DNA from 4 places in the Cellulosilyticum sp. I15G10I2 genome. Region 4 is predicted to be linked to each of the others. Evidence: riboswitches for the same ligand, from Rfam matches in the RefSeq annotation. Region 4 holds a riboswitch; each other region holds the start of a gene.

Region 1 (5,099 bases), 160 kb from region 4:
CCTGTGCTCACGGGTGGAGATTTTCACTCCTGAGAAATCTTGCTTTCAGAACTCCTAATTCGTTTTGCTTTTGCATCGTCATCGCTCTCCCTAATACGCAAAATAGTCCTAACCAAAATCAGGACTGGTGCTACTGTCTGTCACAAAAAAATCAGTCTCTTGTACAAGAGCTGATTAAAATTTTCCTGATACATTATCTTTGTCAATCCACTTAATTATTCCATGGTATACATAGCTTAAATTCAACGCCCGGATAGTTTTCGGGTTCTTTTAATTCTAAATGACCATTATGACGATCAGTGATTTGCTTAATTATATATAGCCCCAATCCACTATGCTGATTTTTATTTTTAGTTGTATAACCTGGTGTAAAGATATTATTCCTTACATCCTGAGTAATGGGTTTACCATTATTAGATACCTTCAGATCTAACCCCATCATACTGCTTACAATAGTCAATTCCACCTTTGGAAAACAGTCTGCTTTTGCTGCTTCCATGGCATTATCCAATAGGTTACAAACTAAATGAGTGAGCTCTTCTGGGGATAGTGGAAGATTACTACCTTCAATATTTACTTCCCAATGAAAATCTACCCCTCTAGCCTTAGCTTCCTCTTGTTTTACACTCAGCAGAGCGGCCAATTCTGGAGGATCAAGTTTTATAAGACTATGTATATGGCGAATAGTTGTATATAAGTTTTGGATATAGGTTTCAGCTTGCATATAGTGACCTGCCTTTAGATATCCATAGATAGACGTAAGATGATTATAAAAATCATGTCGCACAACCTGTAATCGCAAATTCAGATTATGCTTTTCCTTTATATGATGTAATTCCGTTGTTAACCTAGCTTCACGTTCTGTAACCTTTAATAAGTAACTGGTTACAAAAATACTGGCTAAGACAGCAATCATTAAAACGAGAATACTAATTGCCACTAGAGTGTCAAGGGTAAGGCTAGGATAAACACCAGAGGTATAAATGTAAAAACTGATTTTCAGTAATATCAACATTAAAATTTGTACAAGGCATAGGACAAGCAGGTATGTTTGGCTAAAAAATTGTCTTTCTGTCCCTCCAACTGCGCCGCTATTTACTTCCATCAGCCGTGAAATCAATGGTAACCTCCACTGACGTTGATTGAAAATATGGGTTAAAGCTGTCAGGAAAAGCAAATGTGGCAATGTAAACAGTATTCGAAGCCAGGAATCTGAGATAACTTGTTGTAGATCAAATGAAAAAAACCAGGCTAGAAAAGGGACGAAGATCCCTTCTGATAATCCTAATACCACACTTGTCAGTATTATGACAACCACCGCAACACGCCAAGATAACTTCAGAAAAAGATTTAGAAAAATGATCATTAGTATTATCTGTAGAATGGAATGAATACCAAAAACTATTGGTATTGAACGGATAATATATGAAAACAAGGACGTTACCAGTGAAAGAGCTATAACAAATAACCAAGATTCTTTTTTTCTTAGTATAGTCAATACCATATAGTATATAATTAAACTCTCAGGAATAGATACGCCTAAAAAAGGTATCAGTGGCATAAAATCCATCCTCATCCCCCCTCTTAAATATTATTATTTAAATACTCCACAAGCATATTATGGCGATCACGACTAAGAAAAGCTGTATCTTCACCATTTTTAAATTTTATCTGATAATAATTGGTGCAAGTAATTATTCGTTCAATTTCTCTAGTATTAATAATATATGATTTATGGGAGCGAAAAAACGTTGCTCCTAAGCGTTGTTCTAACTCCTGCAATGTTTTCCGCGTTTTAAATTTTCCATTGACACAGCAAACAAAAGTATGACGTCCTGCTTTCTCAATGTATAAAATCTCACTAGGTTTCACAAAAACTTGCTCATTGCCAAAGTTTAGAGAAATTATAGATGCCTCAGAATTCAAATAGTTCTTCTTGGACATTTTTAGCATTTGGCAAATATAACGAAAAGTTGATTTTACCCGTTCCTCATCAATGGGTTTTAAAATATAATCAAAAGCGTAAAGTTTAAAAGCATCAAGAGAGTATTCTTGATGTGCGGTGATAAATACTATAGCCAAATCCGGCTTTATTTCTCTCAATTTATCAGCTAACTCAATCCCTGTCATATCAGGTAACCCGATATCCAAGAAAGCCAGATCAGGATTTTGGTCTTTAACAAGTCCTATTGCATCATTAGCATTTTCTGCTATTCCTACAACCAGAGCACCCTCAAGTTCACTAAGAATTGAACGAATTAATAACAATATTCCACGTTCATCATCTGCCATTATAATCTTAACTGGTAACAAATCTATCTCTTCCTTTCATAAACTCCAAACAAAGACTTACCATATATTTCTTAAAGACATTGTCGTTCTAAAGATTGTGAATCATAATACTGCTATGATAAGGTAATATACCACCTATATAGGCAATAAAAGTCCATTATAATTCTATTATAAATAGAACTAGTGGGCCTAAAGTTAACCTAATTCGGCAACCTGGCTATCATAACGATATTAGTACTCACTTTAGACCCGTGGCTTTGCATCCCTATCTTTCAACAAGTTTGCCCTGTTAATTTATTTAGTTGTAACATATTAACTATTTTACCACATTGCCACAAAAAAGATTGCAGAATCTTGTCACATACATATTTTTTTATCTTTCTTAATAATACTCTTGCTTATTTTATTAATATAATACTTAATAGCTGCAATGGATAAGCTAAATATAATAAAAAACTCTAAAATCTTATCATAGATCTTAGAGTTTTATGTTTATAATCCGTTATTTTTCAGAGCAGAAATCCGTTAAGTAGTTTTACAATTACGGTCTTCTTACAATAAATAATTAATTTCACTCCTGTTCTAAAAAACTAATTTTCTTCAAAGCTATCTACCTTATGAGTTTCTGCTAAAATACTAATGCGGTTTTTTAGCCTATAGATCTTTGCGCAAAATGAACTAACCTAGAAAAGAAGCAAAAAACAAAAGATGGGGCTGTCGCTGATGCGACAGCCCCATCTTTTATTTAAATACTATTATTTCCTATTTTAGTGCAAACCCCAGTACGAGTCCACCAATGGTGGAAAAAACCATTAGGGCTCTATCAATAATTACTAATTGTCTCATTTGCATGGAAAATTCTTTCTTTTCTTTAGTATGTACTTTCATTTTATTCATCTCCTTTTTTTATATTAGAATTTTTAAGTAGTTTTAGTTTGTACGCTTATTTTATTTAATTATCTTTTGTCCTGTTATCAAGGAAATTTCTAACAGCAGGTATGTGTTCTTGTAGATTTCTAACACCATTTTCCGCTATTTCTTTTTCTATTAAATATAAAACGGTGTCTGTAAAGTTGGTTTGCTTATTTGCAAATTCTATAACTAATGGATGCACCCCTTTCTTTAATCTTACTGAGAATTGCATTTTATCTTTTCCACTTTCATTATTCATGTATAACTCTCCTAGATGCTGTTATTTTCAATTCATTTCAAGAGCTTAAAAGGTTCTAGCGGATTATATTTTTATCGCTGATCACATACTGTATTGCTGTTAATTACATTGTAATACAAAACAATACATGAGTCAAGAATTTTGTATTACGATGTAGTATTTTATTATACACTCCATTCAATAACTACTTAGAGGCTACTCAGCAAGTAGCTAATATTATATGTTTGCCGATTTTTCCTACTTTTCTATCATCAATACCATTTTTAGTATTTCAAATAAAAGATCTCTAAGCTTATGGCTCAAGGCTATTGCTATAAAAATCGCCCTAATTTAACACTTAGATATATTTTTAAGCTAGAAAGAAGTAAGCCCTGATCCATACCTTCTTTTTCCTTCGCCAAATTTACCTTCTACTGCATTTTTATCTACCAAATCTTTTAATTCTATTTTTTATCATAACTGTTCCATCACTTATGTAAAAACAGCTATATGAAGTGTGAAGTGTTTTAGTGAGTAATATCTGAAGATTAGTAAAATTTTAATGGGTGATTGACAGCTACTTTTTCTTTAACATATCAGTTTTTAACTTTAGATAAATATTTGAATAATAGATTATAAATTACCTTAATTGGATTACTATCATGAGATAATCAGAAATTACGGATAAATACAGTGTTAATATATTTGTTTGTTGCGCAAACTCCTTAGGCACTGCCGTATCCTTTATAATCATATCTTAATATTCGAGCCTTCAATAATATCGAATATTAACTCATAAAAGAATTCATTATATACCATATTGAGTGCTGAGTTGAACATCTATGCTATTAATAAATAATTGATCAAGTTGTTTAATATTCATAACTGTGTCTCATTAAACTGAGTGGAAAGGATATAAATAAACACTTATAATATTATTAAGATGCTGATTATAGGGGGAAGAAAATAATGTCTAAGATTAAGCTAATGCCTCGGGATTTTCTTGTATTAGAAGGTATTTATAAGTATGAATGCTTATCGTGGGATCAGGTTTACGATTTATTTTTCAAACATGGTGAAAATGGAAAAATTAATAGTTCTGAATATATGAGAAAACGTTTATCATATTTATGTAATAAGGATTATTTGGAAGCGGTGGTCATTAAGGATGGGCGCAAAGTATATTTTCTCAAACAATTGGGTATTAAAGAGTATAGATCTCATTTCAAGATAGTGCCTGATATTACAGATGCAAAAACTGGTAAATTAAAAAGAAATTATTATAGAGCCTGTGAATTGAAAAAACATCCTGTACTTCTACCTCATCAGCTTAAGCTGATCGATTTTATTATAAAAGCTAAAGCTATTAATTCTAATTACAGCCATATAATGAATAAAGGATTTGAAACAAAATACAGACTGATGCCTGATGCCTGTTTAATAACTAATTCCTTTGAACTTTTCTTAGAACAAGATATGGATACAGAACGCAAGAAAAAACTTGAAAACAAAATAGCGCAATATCGTCACTTTTTTTCAAACCACTTCTCAGAAAATATGGCTCTATTTTTTATAATTAACTCAAAATATCCAGAGAAAAGAGCAAAACTTTTTGGCGAAATTCTTACTATATATATGCTTGATATGTTCAAGGACA
Region 2 (5,099 bases), on a different contig from region 4:
TCTCTTCATCATTTTGCTGTTGTTTCGTAAAATCTCCCTGAATTTTTTCTATACTTCCTTTATGAAATCTAACTACGACATTTGGGTAGGTCAAGGCCTGGGTAACGAAGTCATTTTTCTCTGGGGCTGCTAATACAGCATGAACATAGCCTGTTCCTTGTATGACTTCAGTTATACTGTCTATTATCAGCCTATAACCACCAGTTGGCTGCTCTCCAGCCGCTGCGAGTACATACTTCCAATTACCCGCATCTAAAGCGTAAATACCTTCTGTCTTAAAATTATCTTGATGCCATTTTTTTAAAACTTCATTTTCTTGAACTATTTCCGGATCCACTATCTCAAAGTATACTCTTCTTTCAACACCTATCATATCCCCCTCGCTGCTAGATTTAATAATCATTGCGTGTAAGGATTGATTCCAGTCTACTTTGGCTCCTAAAGCTTCTGCAACAAAACGGCCAGGAATAAAAGTTCTTCCCTCCACAATTTTTGCCGGCACCTCGAGCTTTAAAGTCTCCGCTGTTGATGTACCTCCAACACGTCTTATTACCGTTGCAGTATTTTTATTAACAAATAACTCAATATGAATTGCCTCTTTATGAATTGCAACACTCCCCCTCTCTTGCTGCCACTCAACTTTGGCTCCTAAGTTTTCCATAACCCCTCTTAAAGGGATCAATATATTATTATTTTCAATAAACGGTTCTGCATCTATTAACAGCCACCGCCCATTAACTTGAATACCAATGCCCGTATTACTTGGTGCAGCCCATACTGTACCTGATAAAATAAAGATGCAGCACATACCTATTGCAGCACTTTTTCTTAAGTTTAATCTAATCATGATACATTCCTCCTCATTAACCATTCGGATTATTCTATTACATTAAATACCTATCTAATGATTTGAAGTTGATTTAATATCCTTGTTAAGATCGTTCTCTCTTTTTCATCAAAAATAAATTCTAGGCCATATTCATATAAATTTCCATTTACCTCATTCGCCCACACAGGACAGCCATAGAGTTTGATTTCTTTACCTAGGAGCTGTGTTGTAAATTGAAGCACCATATCTCTTTTAACAGGAAATCTTATGTTAGAAATAAAACACAAGCCTCCCGGCCCTATATTTTTAACTAATACTTTGGTATTACCTACCCTTGTTTTTTTTCCTTGAATCTCTAAAATTGTCATATCAGACTGTAATAGCTCAGTAAACTGAATCCTAAAGAACTTGCGTCTTTCTTCATGGGATAAGCCTCGCCTATTCCTGTCACTAGTAGGTCCACACTTCTTCACAGCTAACAGCATCTCAAAATCATTCTGAGAGATCGGTTTGCTAAATAAATAACCCTGTCCCAAATAACAATTCAATTTTCGCAAGTAATCAAGCTGTTCCCATGTCTCAATACCTTCTGCAACTAATTTGATTTTAAGTTCCTTCGCTAAGTTAATCATAGATTTTACAATGATAGTAGTCGTTTCATTTAAAGGAATATCCTTAGTAAATATGCGATCTATTTTCAAAATATCCACCTTAAATCTATTTAAATATTCTAAAGATGCAAAACCTGTTCCAAAATCATCAAGAGCTACCTGTATGCCCAACGCTTGTAATTTCTTGATATTATGAATCACTTGCTCAAAATTGCTATTAAGAACATTCTCTAAAATTTCTACTATTATAAAGCTTGGATCTAATTTAAATTCATCGATTATGACTTTAATATGCTCTACAAAATCTTTTTCATAAAATTGGACACTGGAATAATTAATGGCTATTTTTATAGCTGGAAAACCTCCACTTATCCAGCTTTTATAAGTACGACATACCTCTCTTAATATCCATTTGCCTATATCAACAATAAACCCTGCCTCTTCTGCTATAGCAATAAACTCATCGGATGACACAATCCCCCAAGTTGGATGTTCCCAACGAATCAATGCTTCTGCTGAGGTAATTTCACTTGTTTGCAAGTTAACTTGGGGCTGATAATACACTCTTAGCTGGTTCTTTTGTATCGCTTTACACAAATCATTTCTCAGGGTAAAGTCTTTGTAGTTTTGTATATCCATATCATGAGAATAGAAAGTATACCTATTCTTGCCCTGTTCTTTTGCACGAAGCAGTGCAATGTTGGCATATTTTATAAGCGAATCAGTATCTTGTTCATCATAAATATACGTACTTATACCTACACTCATCGTAACATTTAGTTCATACGTATCTATCTCAAAAGAATGGGAAAATAACTGAATAATGTTTTTAGCAACATTCTCATATGCTGCTATACTCTCTAAATTTGATACAATAACAGCAAACTGATCCCCCGAGTAACGTGCAATAAATGCCTGTTCACCTAAAAAAGCTTTTAACCGCTCTGTTATTTGAACAATTAACTTATCTGCAAGCTGATAACCTACTGCATCATTAATGTATTTGAAACCATCAATATCTAACATCATGATTACAAATGTATAGAAGTTTTTCTTGGCATCCTCACATAAATATTGAATATGTTTTTTAAAATAAGAACGATTAGGGAGGTTTGTTAATTCATCATGGGTTGCAATATGCACCATCTTTTTTTCCATGTTTATTTTTTCTGTAATGTCCTGAACTGTACCATAAACATAAATTAACCTGCCATCCGTATCTCGTATCGCCTCAATTAAATTGTGTAAATTCCTTACGTCACCATCAGGTTTAATAATCCGAAATGCCATACTCGAGAAATATTCCTGTGAGGGGTTCTTTAAACTTTCTTCTAAATTACTTTGTATCATACCTCTGTCGTCTGGATGAATAAAGTTCAGGGCCCCTTCAAAAGTTCCGTCAAATTGCCCGGGCGTTATACCATAAATATGATAGGTTTCATCAGACCAATAGATCTTACCACGAACCACGTCCATTTCCCAGCTGCCCATTTGTGCTAGATGCTGTGCTCTTGCAAGGCTTTTATAACTTTTTTCCAGTTTTTCTTCTAACTGTTTCTTTTCTGTTATATCCTGTAACGTTCCTACAATACTTATAACTTGATCCCCTTCGCCAAATAGAGGTTCCCCCCTAGAAATAACAATTTTTTCTGGTCCATCAGACTGCGGAATACGGTACTCAATTTCATAACTTTTTCCATTTAGACAATCCTTTACTGCATTTTCTACTTTTACTTGATCTTTAGGGTGAATCAATTTGAGAATACTATCATAGTCTTTTTTAAATGCTAATGGTTGAATATTATAGATTCGATACAGCTCCTCTGACCAATAAATCTGATCCTCTATCACATCATATTTCCAACTTCCAACCCCGGCTACTTTTTGTGCTTGATTCAGATTATCCCCAAATGTCTTTAACTCATTCTCTATCAGTTTCTGTTTTGTAATATCCTGTATAATACCAATCATCTTAATGGGGGTATTCTGTTCATCACATAATACTTTCGTTTTTTCATGCACATACTTTTCTATTCCACCCGGCGTCACAATACGATATTCTATATCATATTCTTTGCCTGTTAAAGCACCCTCTGCTGCTTGTTTTACCCTCTGCAGATCATCCCCTTGTATATATAAATAAAAACTCTCAAGTTTACCATCAAAATCTTGGGGCGTACACCCCATAATATCATAAACCTCATCTGTGAAAAAAATCTCATCCTTTTGCAGATCATGGGTCCAGCTTCCAATGTGACAAAGCTGCTGTCCATAAATAACATTCTCTTTTAGCTGGTTAAATTTTGTTTTTACTTCCTGTTTTTCTGTATCATCTAAAAGAACTTTTAATATATCTTTTTTCCACATAGCCATATCGCCCTCTCCTTTAGATGTATTTTATAGCCAGAGTATCCTAAAAAGCAAAAAAGCTGTAGCCTGCAAATAGCCACAACTTTAAATATTAGTAAGTACAACTAATATTACACACTTTGCAACTCAACCATCATAGTTCTTCCACCTTAGACTTGTAGCTTTGCGTCCCTACCTTTCGATAAGTTTGCCTATTTTATCATCATATATTATAAATATTATAATACTTTTATAGTAAATTACAATAACTAAATAACTAAAGTGCCAGTACCTCATTAAAACTAATAGAAAACACTTGACTTAGCCTATACTATAGGGTTTATAGTAAGCTTAATACTGGTTTAAAATTTAAATATATTTAACTTTTATGGTAACTGTGGTATAAGTTAAAATACTCTTATACAAATGAAAGGATGATAATCAATGAAAGCATTATTAATCGGCGGAACAGGCACAATAAGCCTTGCAATTTCTAAATTATTAATTGAACTCGGCTGGGAACTCTACTTACTTAATCGTGCCAATCATTCAGAAGAAATCAAAAATGATAAGGTTAAATTTGTTACTTGTGATATCAATGATGAAGAAAAGGCAGCACAGCTACTTGAGGGACTTGATTTTGATGTTGTAGCAGATTTTATTGCATTTTTGCCTGAGCAATTAGAAAGAGATTATCGCTTGTTTCAAAGCAGAACCAAGCAATTTATTTTTATAAGTTCTGCATCTATTTATCAAAAACCACTTTCTGATTATAGAATCACAGAAGGCACGCCTCTTTCTAATCCGTATTGGGAATACTCCAGAAATAAGATCGCTTGTGAGGATTATCTTATGAAAATGTATCGTGAGAGGGGTTTTCCTATTACTATTATCAGACCAAGCCATACCTATGGTAACCGCTCTATCCCCCTTGGTGTTCAAGGGACCAAGGGAAGCTGGCAAGTTGCGCGGCGTATGTTAGAAGGCAAACCTGTAATTATTCATGGTGATGGTACCTCTTTATGGACAATGACACATAATAGTGATTTCGCCAAAGGCTTTGTGGGGTTAATGGGTAATATACATGCCATTGGAGAAGCTGTACAGATTACCTCCGACGAAACATTAACTTGGAATCAAATTTATCAAGTTGTTGCTGATGCTTTAGGGGTAAAGTTAAATGCCGTTCATATTGCTTCCTCCTTTCTAGATGCTTGCAGCGACCAGGATTATCATGGAGGCCTAATAGGTGATAAGGCCAACTCTGTTGTATTTGATAACAGCAAATTAAAACGCCTCGTCCCAGGTTT
Region 3 (5,099 bases), on a different contig from region 4:
TATTAAATAAATTCTGAGATAATTCTATAAGCACGCCGTTCTACCTCCCCTTTAAGCATCTCACAGCTTTAGTATATGAATTTTCTTTTAGGTTCATTCAGCCGCATCCCCTATCACCTTCACCTATTAATAGGCCGCTTCGACCTTATGTTCATCATAAAACGAATTATTTTCTCCATGTGTTTTTTTAGCAACGTACATAGCTTTATCAGCCTTTACTATTAATGTGTCAATTGTATCTCCATCAGTTGGATAAAAGCTTGCCCCTATACTTAATGAGATATTGATCGCTTCTCCATTATTCTCGACTATATGATTTTTAGTATGAATAATTCTTGAAACGATCCGATTATAATTCTCATAACTTTTTATATTAGGCAGTAAAATCAAAAACTCATCTCCGCCATATCTGGCAACTATGTCACTCTTTCTTGTTGCTTCTTTAAGCATATTGGCAACTTGCATGAGTACTCGGTCTCCTACTTCATGACCATGAGTATCATTAATATATTTAAACTTATTAACATCTATAAACATGATTCCAAGTAATTCATTATTTCTTTTTGCATGATCCAACATTTTTTCACTAAATTCATAGAATAACGTTCTATTAGCAACGCCTGTGAGCTTATCATAATATGCTAATTTCTTAATTACTTTTTCTTTTTCTTTTAACTCGTTATTAAGCGTATGAAGCTGCTCAACATAATCTTTTAACTGCTTAATACGAAATATTTGATTCGTTACATCAATAAATTCAAGAAGAATAACACTTTTCCCTGCTTTTTCTACTTTGCTTATCTTTAAATTAAGCTTATAGTTCGCATTAATAACATTCTTATGAAGTGCTGCCGAAAAAAATAATTTACAGCCATTTTCTATAACCCCTTGTATAGACCGCCTAAAAAAATCTTTATTCAGTTTTGGTAAAACTTCGTAAAGATTCTTATTTAACATTTCATCCGCACTTTTATGTGTTAAAAACAACATATAATTGTTTAAATACAAAACCTCTAAATCTTCATTGAGTATGACTATGCCCTCGTTAATACAATTGAGTGCATCTTCTAATATGCTATCCATTTAAATCATCTTCTTTCATACAGATCTTTTTAAATATTTGATCTAGGGTACTGAGCGCCAAGTTAATAATAATAGCCCCTTCAAGTTCTGAATCTTCTATATTGAAAGTTATGTACAGGATTAAAACATAAGCATATTCTTCATTTATAATCATTTTATCTATATGTTTATTACTAAGAATATTAATTTCAGGAAGTGTATAACTAAATTTCATATTAACATAATTACCAATTTCCCCAATAATGGCATTTAAAATAATATTGCCTACTTCTTTTATAATATCAAAGTCTATATCTGTAAACTTTATGCCGCAGGATGTATTTGTATTTTCCTCATGTAAACAAAGATTGATAAAACGCCTCATTTTATCTGCGGGAAAAATCAAACTCGCTTTGCCTGCTAATTCTTCTTCAAAAGAAATAGAAGATACCATGAGTGCCCCTTCAAACGCATTATTAATATAATCATATAATGCTTCTGCATCTTCTTCAATACCTATTATTTTAAGATCAGGTACGTTAAGCAATATTTTTTTATCAATTATTTCTGAAAGCATCGCTGCTGATTTGCCCACACCTATGTTAAATAACTCTTTGAGTATGTCTGCTCTTACTATTTTTTCGTTCATTTGAAATCTTCCCTTATTATATCACATACCATTTTTGCTTTTTCTTCATTAAAAGGCTTATTAATAAACGCCATAATATTATACTGTGCTATTTCTTCCTTTACGTATTTTTGAACATCTGCAGAGATAACAAATATTTTAGCACTACTATTATATTCTTTTATAAGTTTGATCATGTCTTGGCCATTTATATTGGGCATAAGTAAATCTACAAACGTATAATGAGGTTTTATTCTTTTATATACTTCAAATCCATCCTGCCCGTCATTTGCAAAAAAAATATCTGCCTCACCTAAAAACTCTTTAATTAAATTACCTGATGTTGCACGTGAAAAAGCTGAGTCATCTACAATCAAAACTTTCATTAAAAATTTCCTCCTTAGCCTCATTCATTTATTAAAGTTATGATCTTTTTGAATCCACATAAAAAAGCCAACAATTAAATGATTAATTGCTGGCAGGTTGCACCATTAACTCCCAAGTCCCAAGGTGCCCAATATAAGAAACTTGTTCATAGTATCCAACTCTTTTCAACGAGGTAAAAATGTCGCTATATATTAAAACTATATTGAACAATGTAAAATTTTCAAACTATTATTTTGTAATAATAATACCATCTGACTATTAAAAAATCAACTTTAAATTCTAAAAATATTCTATTAATTATTTAGAACTATTTCTTATGATCAAACTTGGTTCTAGCTCAATTTTAATAGGCGTTTCTTCTATTTCTCCCTTAATACGCTTTTGCAAAATGCTAAATGCCATTTGCATCATATCTCGAATGGGCTGATGTACACTAGAAATAGAAAGAGACTTGGATAAAATAGTATCATCAAACCCAACAACTGCTATATCTTCCGGTACTTTAATCTGGCGTTCATTCATTAATTTCATAAATTCAAATGCGCCTACATCATTAAAACCAAATACTGCTGTAAAATCTAGTTTTTCATGAGTGTCTAAATATTTAATTATATCTTGACGAATGCTGTATTGAGAATTTGAATCACTTCCAAGCTCAATAATATTTTCATCTCTAAGGCATAACCCATTATTAAAAATGGCTTCTTTAAAAAATAGCAGCCTTTCATCATGCATAGGACCTATATACCCTAACTTATGATGTCCCTGGCTAATTAAGTGCTCAGCTACTAGCTTTACGCCTTGTTTATGAGAAACGGCTACACTATCGAACTCATCTTTTATTTGAGTAATAATCACCGTTGGTACTTCGAGCTTTTTTAAAGCAGATAAGTTATGTGAAGTAGTGGGTACTAAAAGAATCCCATCTACCTGTCTCGCCATAAAATTTTGTATATTATCCCATTCTGTAAGTACATTATGATTACTGTTATGGATAATAATATTATAGCCATGCTGTCTACTTTCATATTCTAATGCCTCAATAAGATCCATAAAATATGGATTTGAAATATCAATTACACTTACCCCAGTAAGGAAAGATGCATTATTCTTAAGAGTCTGCGCCGTCCTATTAGGTTTAAATCCTACCTCTTCTATTATCTTAAAAACGCGTTTAGCTGCTTCTTTATTCACGTTTGGATTGCCATTAATTACCCTAGATACAGTAGCTTGTGAAACATTAGCGAGTTTCGCGATATCCTTCATTGTCATTTTCATTTCTTCACCCATTTCTGAATACGAATTCATATAAGATTTCATAATTATTCTCATATGCTTTTAATTCAATTATAAATGATTACAACTTATTTGTGAATAGAATCGTATTTTTTTGTTATTATTGCACATTATATTTTTATAAATTTATTTATGATTGTTTATTTTTTTATTGACAATTAACCTTTTGTAAATTACAATTTATTTATGAATACGTATTCACAGTTTTTATTCTTAAGATATAAACAGTAATACTGTATTTATCAGAACTTCATTTCAAACCTAATATGTAATTATAAAAGGAGGATATCTTAGATGAAAAAGGGAATTGCATTATTATTAAGCTTAGCTATTAGTATGATAGCTGTAGGATGTGGTAGTACGGAAGCCAAAAAAGATGATAAAATTGTGGTGTGGACACAGGCTGCGCCAGACCACCCAGAAGGAAAAATGTTTGCCGATAGAATAGCATCTTATAACGCTTCTAATCCTGACAAACTGCCTGTAGAAATTCAAAACTTTACCCGTGCAGGTTCCGGCTCTGGCTACATAGACAAGTTAAATGCAGCTATTACCTCTGATCAAGTCCCTGATATTTTTACTTTAGATGGACCAGATGTTGCCTCATACGTTGAAGCAGGTGTTGTAGGAGAATTAGATGGCCTTTTAAGCGATGATTTTAAGAATGGTTTTACAGACGCAATGCTTGAACAAGGTACAGTAGATGGCAAACTATATGCTCTTGGCTATCAAGACTCTGGCGTTGTGGTTATGTACAACGAAGATGTCATAAGTGAGTTGCCTGATGATGTAAAGGCATTAATCCCAACCGCTGATGAAGATTGGACATGGGAAGACTTCTATAAAGTAACTGAAGCTGTTAATGCACTTCGAACAAATCCCGAAACCAAAGATAAAGAGGCTATCAAAAAACTCGAATTAGTTGTAGACTTCCTGACAAGTGATATTCCAAAAGGTGCTTATGAAATAGCTATGTACTATCTCTTACCAATGATTTGGTCAAATGGTGGTCAGGTTGTAGCTGAAGATGGTCTTAGCGTTGAAGGTTATTTAAATAGTCCCGAAACACTAGATGCTTTAACTCAATTTGCCGCGTTTTTTGCTAATGATTACTCTATTGCAATAGAACCCGAAAAAAGCTTTCATAATGGAAAATCTGCAATGGCTGTTGCAGGCTTTTGGTATATAACAGACTTAACCAGCAATTACCCAAGCTTAAAATTCCGTTCTGTAAGATATCCAAAAATGGATCTTAACAATACTTCTAATTACACACCTTCTGGTAGCTGGGCTTTTGTAAGATCTGGAAGTATCGATAAAAATTCTGAAAAAGCTAAACAAGTTGCCGATGTAATGGCATGGCTGACAGATGATGAAGCTGCTGCAGCATACTACAAAGCGAACGGCGCCATTCCAGGCCGCAAAAATTCAGTAGCTGTTATTGATACGAATACTGACAATCCATATCACAATGAAGCATGGTCTGTTCTTAAATACCAAGTAGAAAATACAAATAAAGCACGTCCTATTTCTGTAGGTTATCCTTACTTATCCGAAACATTTGCAAGAGATATTATTCTTAAAGCAGCACAAAACAAAGTAAGTGACCAAGCAACATTAAAACAATATGCTGATGAAGCAATCAAAAAACTCAACTATGAATTTGAAAAGTATAAAAAATAATCTATTTAGATAATAAGAAATAGAGTGCAATCATCTTTTAGAG
Region 4 (5,099 bases):
AGACTACGTTCGTTTGCTAAACTCATTTTTACATTTTGGGCAAATAATACGAATATTGCCTCGGCCCTTTGGTACCCGTAAGGTTTGCCCACAGGCCGCACATTTATAGTATCTGTAGGTTTTCATATCTTTTAGTCGGTTTAATTGCTTAGAGTACTTAGTTTTTAAGGGTGTCCAAAACTTTAAAAAGTATAAGTTTTCTTTTTGCCGCTTAGAATAGTTTTTAGAGAGTATCCTAAAATAAGCGAGCATAATACCTGGGTAAGCAAATAAAGATAAAAGAGAGAGACTTAGTAGCGATGATAAAAGAGATAGACATAAGGAAACTATTATAAGTGCAATTGAAAGTTGATCCATACCATATCTGCCATACATCCATTTTCTTAACCAATTCATAAATTAAATTTTCCTTTCTAAAAGTATTATAGTCAGAGTAGCAGCTTAAATTATATGCCTATTTTTTAGTTTAAGCAATAGCTCCTTAAGTTATTAAATTTGTATTTGTACTTGGATTTAGTCTATAATACTAGTAAGTGGTTAATAAGCATCTAGAGAAGGAGCGTAGTTATATGGATTTTATTAAAGAGTTAATTTATACTATACCAGCAATACTAATCGCCATATCTATGCATGAATTTGCGCATGGCTATATGTCATATCGATTGGGAGACCCCACGCCCAAGTACCACGGAAGGCTTTCACTTAACCCTTTGCAGCATTTAGATCCTATGGGAACACTTTGTCTTTTAATCTTTCATTTTGGTTGGGCCAAACCCGTCAGGGTCAATCCGCATTATTATCAAAATAAAAAAAGAGGAATGGTTATGGTGGCAATGGCAGGCCCCATTATGAATTTTGGCATTGCATTTATCGCTACTATTGCTATGGGAATCATTTTAAAAGTGACAGGGGGGCAAGCCGGCTTAAGTATACAGTATATATTTCGATTTTTCAGCTATTTAACAATAATTAATATTGGATTGGGCGTTTTTAACTTAATACCGGTACCACCATTAGATGGGTCCAAGGTATTAGGTGCTATTTTGCCAGAAGATAAATATTTTAAGTATATGCAATATGAAAGATATGGGCATATTATTTTAATTATTTTAATTATGTTTAATTTGTTAGACTTACCTTTGAGAATGATGAGAAGCGGCCTAAACAGCTGGATGTGGGCAATAGTTCAGCTTATTTTTCAGCTTAGTTAAAAAAATTTAAAATGATCCCAATTCTCTGTTCTATATTGCAAAATGATTGTCTATTCTTGGCAAATAAGAATACATATGATATATTTAAAGTAATTAAGGAGAAATAGTGTTTATAAAAATTGATTGGGGGTAAAATAAGTATGTTAGTATGGAAAGATGAATATGCAATTGGTGTAGATATAATTGATGCACAACACAAGCATCTCTTTGAAATAGGGAATGATGCCTATCGTTTATTGCGAGATGATTTTTGCACAGACAAGTACGATGGGGTTATTCGTATTATTCAGGACTTGAGTGAGTATACAAAATTTCATTTTAAGACAGAAGAGGAATATATGCTTAGTATTAAGTATAATAGATATTTCAGTCAGAAAGTAGAACATGATGATTTTATACAAAAAATCGAGGAAATAAATTTTGATGAAATAGATGAGGATCCTAAAAAATACATAGAAGATATTTTAGCATTTGTTTTTGAATGGGTACTCGAGCATATACTGCAAAAAGACAAGCTCATCAAATCAGAATCTATTTAGGAGGTATAAATTGAAAGAAGACATAAAATTACCTGTTGTATTATTTAATGGAACAGTTGCAACGACCAATGGTATTTACTCAATAAAAGACATAGACGTGACGAGCGCTAGGAACTATATAGACCAGTTAGGGTTTATTTCAGCTATTGGACATGAAGCAACAGCAGAGATTATGTCAGAGCTCATAGGACAAGAAGTCCCCATGAATAGAATTCAATTTTATCAGCAAGTAGGGCAATTAGCTATTGTTTTTAAGCTTAAAGAAAGACCGCCGGAAGGCGTTGTACTAGAAAAAGAAGAAATTAAACATATTGGCTATTGTTTAAAGGTGATGGAGCGACTACAATGAACTAAATTAAAACATGATTGATAAACATAATTATTGAGTGATGAAAAGGGCAAATTTGCCGAAAGGCAAAGACGCAAAACTATGGGCCTAAGCAGTAATAGACTGTATGGCTGCCAGGTTGCCAAAGCTCCTTCTAGGAGATGAGGAACTTTTCTAGGAGGAGGAAGCTATATGTGTCATTTAAAGGGCTGGATTATTTTGATTTTAAGTTTTAGCCTAATCATGCCATCAAATATTACTGCAGCTATGCGTAATACTAAACTATTAAAAGCCCAGCAGAATGCCACGTGGTTATGGCATACAGAACAGATTGTCCAAAACCCTGATCAAATTATAGCTTTCTTATTAAAGCAAAATATTAATCAGTTATACCTTCAAGTGGATTATGACTTAGAACTAGAGCAGTATAAGTCATTTATAAAAAAAGCATCTAATGAGGGGATCGAGATTCATGCGTTAGAAGGAGCACCAGAATGGGTATCTGATAAAGGTGAGGTGTCCCAGAACTTATTTTTTAATTGGCTTACTAAGTATCAAGAAGATGCAGAGGCAGATGAAAAATTTAAGGGGGTACATTTAGATATTGAGCCTTATTTAAATCTAACGTATTGTATAGATAAAAATATGATTTTGGAAAGATATCAGAAGTTGCTGCTAGATGCAGCTAACAGATGTAGTGTCATAAATTTAAAATTAGCTGTAGATATCCCCTTTTGGTTTGATGAAGTAGTTTATGCTACGCAATATGGCGAGGGAATATTAGCAGAGTGGATAATAAATCATATAAAGTATGTTGTTATTATGGCATATAGAGATACAGCTTGGGGAGAAAATGGTATTATAAAACTTGTTAGTAATGAAATAGAATATGCTAAGGCATATGGCTGTATGATTACTATTGCGGTTGAAACGCAGCAGTCTTGCGAAGGTGATTTTGTTAGTTTTTATGAAGAAGGTCAAAGCTGTATGAATAATGAGCTAAGTTTAGTCTATAAGCATTATAAAGACAGTTCAAGTTTTGATGGGTTTGCAGTGCATCACATAATGAGCTGGATGCATCTCAAAATATAAAAGTCAGTACATCCCAAACTTCAGTTTAGGATGTACTGACTTTTATATTTTACGTTGTACTTCCTATATAACTTACTTATAATATATAGAGACTACATAACGAAAGAGGTTAACAATGAGGATGTTATTTAGTTTTTACAGTGGCGATAGATTTTTCAATATCACGTATAGTTGCATTGCCATAGATTCTAATAAGTAGTTGTATTTGTTTTAAAACTTCATTAATATTACCTGCGACACTCACGGCTTGCCCCTCCTTGCATAGGTAGTGATTATTTTATTAAGGCTATTAATTTCTAGAATGGCGGAATAATATGTCATATATTGGTGTTAATAAGTGCATTATAACACACATAGAACATATGTTCTATAGTTTTTTAAAAATAAAATTAAATTATTATAAAATGAAGAGCAAAAGCAATAATATATCTTTAATTCTTTTCATATGAATATATATTAGAAAGTATTATGAGGAGGGGTAAAAATGAGTGAGCAAGAAAATAAATCAAATCAAACGGAAGTAATACAGGATATATTTGAAGTAGAGGATATTGAAAAAAATAAAGTAATTGCCGGATTAGCCTATTTTATATTCTTCTTACCACTTATAGTATGTCCAGATTCAGCTTTTGGCAAGTTTCATGCGAACCAAGGACTCTTATTATTTATAGTTAGCATAGCAGGCAATATAATTTTTACACTTATTCCATTTGTTGGGTGGATTATACTGCCTTTTTTTGGAATTTTTATAATGGTTTTAGTGATTATGGGACTTATAAATGGTTTGCAGGGGAAGGCAAAAGAATTGCCGATCATTGGTAAATACCGTATTATAAAATAAAAGAGATAAAGGCGAAATGTAAATAATTATGGAGAATCTTGAAAAAAAGTATAAAATCAATTAAAATAATAAGTAAGAAAAATCTATTAGAGAGGCAAATGAAAAAATATAAAAAGTACTTTGATGACATTATTTTATGAGGTGGAAAGTTGATATTAGCGAATAATATACAAGAAAAAGAAATTAGAAAAGAACATGTCTTATCTATTTTATTAGTGTTTCCTATTACCTTCTTATTATTTGGATTATTAAATACTATCTATTTAAAAGAAGATGGGATTTTGCTAATACATGGTTTGAGGAACATTATGACCTCTCCTACCATTTTAATTACAGACTTTTTAGAAATCGGTGGGATCGGTGCATCTTTTATTAACTCAGCGTTAATTGGTTTTATTAATTTATTTCTACTTAAACACTACAAGATGAAAATAAATGGCCTTTTGATAGCAGCTTTTATGACGGTACTCGGTTTTTCGTTTTTTGGTAAGAATATTTTCAACATTTTACCAATCTACTTAGGTGGCTATTTATATGCCTTCCATCAAAAAATTTCAATGAAAGATATTCTTTTAGCGATTATGTTTAGTACTTCGATGGCGCCTATTGTCAGTGAGATAAGTTTTGCGCCGATTTTTCTAAAACCTTACGGTTTAATTTTAGGTATATCAGTAGGGGTTTTAATAGGATTTATTATCGTGCCCCTGTCTTCTCATATGTTAAGGTTTCATGATGGATTTAATCTTTATAATATCGGATTTACATCTGGTATTGTAGGGACTGTTTTTACAAGTATTCTTAGAAGCTTTAAAAAAGAAATTATGCCGGTCAGTATTTTGTACTTAGAGTACAACGCCTATATTATAGGGGTGTTGACAGTGCTATTTATTTATTTAATTATTGCAGGTAGAATTATCAATAAAGAAGTTTTGAGTAAATACAAAGATATTTTTAAATATAGAGGGCGGATTGTAACTGATTTCACGCAACAGTTAGGATACGGCGTAACGTTTGTTAATATGGGGGCGATGGGCCTTCTATCTTTATTGTATGTGATTGTTGTTGGGGGCATTGTAAATGGACCAGTA

The links. A riboswitch is a leader RNA that binds a small molecule or an ion and turns the genes downstream of it on or off. The one in region 4 is predicted to bind cyclic di-GMP.
Region 1: another riboswitch for cyclic di-GMP. It lies ahead of BN3326_RS04425 (LytR/AlgR family response regulator transcription factor); the one in region 4 lies ahead of BN3326_RS05195 (hypothetical protein).
Region 2: another riboswitch for cyclic di-GMP. It lies ahead of BN3326_RS09685 (EAL domain-containing protein); the one in region 4 lies ahead of BN3326_RS05195 (hypothetical protein).
Region 3: another riboswitch for cyclic di-GMP. It lies ahead of BN3326_RS08055 (response regulator transcription factor); the one in region 4 lies ahead of BN3326_RS05195 (hypothetical protein).

What each region holds. Positions count from the first base shown of each region.
Region 1 covers NZ_FMMP01000006.1:893,804-898,902, forward strand. The annotation lists gene BN3326_RS04420 (sensor histidine kinase) at 212-1,570, opposite strand; gene BN3326_RS04425 (LytR/AlgR family response regulator transcription factor) at 1,585-2,292, opposite strand; cyclic di-GMP riboswitch class I at 2,497-2,588, opposite strand; gene BN3326_RS22505 (hypothetical protein) at 3,055-3,180, opposite strand; gene BN3326_RS04430 (hypothetical protein) at 3,245-3,463, opposite strand; gene BN3326_RS04435 (replication-relaxation family protein) at 4,412-5,099, shown strand, end outside.
Region 2 covers NZ_FMMP01000009.1:232,507-237,605, forward strand. The annotation lists gene BN3326_RS09680 (stalk domain-containing protein) at 1-847, opposite strand, end outside; gene BN3326_RS09685 (EAL domain-containing protein) at 898-3,813, opposite strand; cyclic di-GMP riboswitch class I at 3,928-4,012, opposite strand; gene BN3326_RS09690 (SDR family oxidoreductase) at 4,234-5,099, shown strand, end outside.
Region 3 covers NZ_FMMP01000007.1:277,335-282,433, forward strand. The annotation lists gene BN3326_RS08040 (sensor histidine kinase) at 1-34, opposite strand, end outside; gene BN3326_RS08045 (diguanylate cyclase domain-containing protein) at 127-1,083, opposite strand; gene BN3326_RS08050 (chemotaxis protein CheC) at 1,076-1,711, opposite strand; gene BN3326_RS08055 (response regulator transcription factor) at 1,708-2,076, opposite strand; cyclic di-GMP riboswitch class II at 2,159-2,242, opposite strand; gene BN3326_RS08060 (LacI family DNA-binding transcriptional regulator) at 2,375-3,385, opposite strand; gene BN3326_RS08065 (extracellular solute-binding protein) at 3,761-5,056, shown strand.
Region 4 covers NZ_FMMP01000006.1:1,057,470-1,062,568, reverse strand. The annotation lists gene BN3326_RS05215 (hypothetical protein) at 4-396, opposite strand; gene BN3326_RS05210 (site-2 protease family protein) at 570-1,211, shown strand; gene BN3326_RS05205 (bacteriohemerythrin) at 1,352-1,750, shown strand; gene BN3326_RS05200 (YddF family protein) at 1,761-2,099, shown strand; cyclic di-GMP riboswitch class I at 2,138-2,225, shown strand; gene BN3326_RS05195 (hypothetical protein) at 2,271-3,170, shown strand; gene BN3326_RS05190 (DUF4870 domain-containing protein) at 3,655-4,011, shown strand; gene BN3326_RS05185 (DUF1576 domain-containing protein) at 4,161-5,099, shown strand, end outside.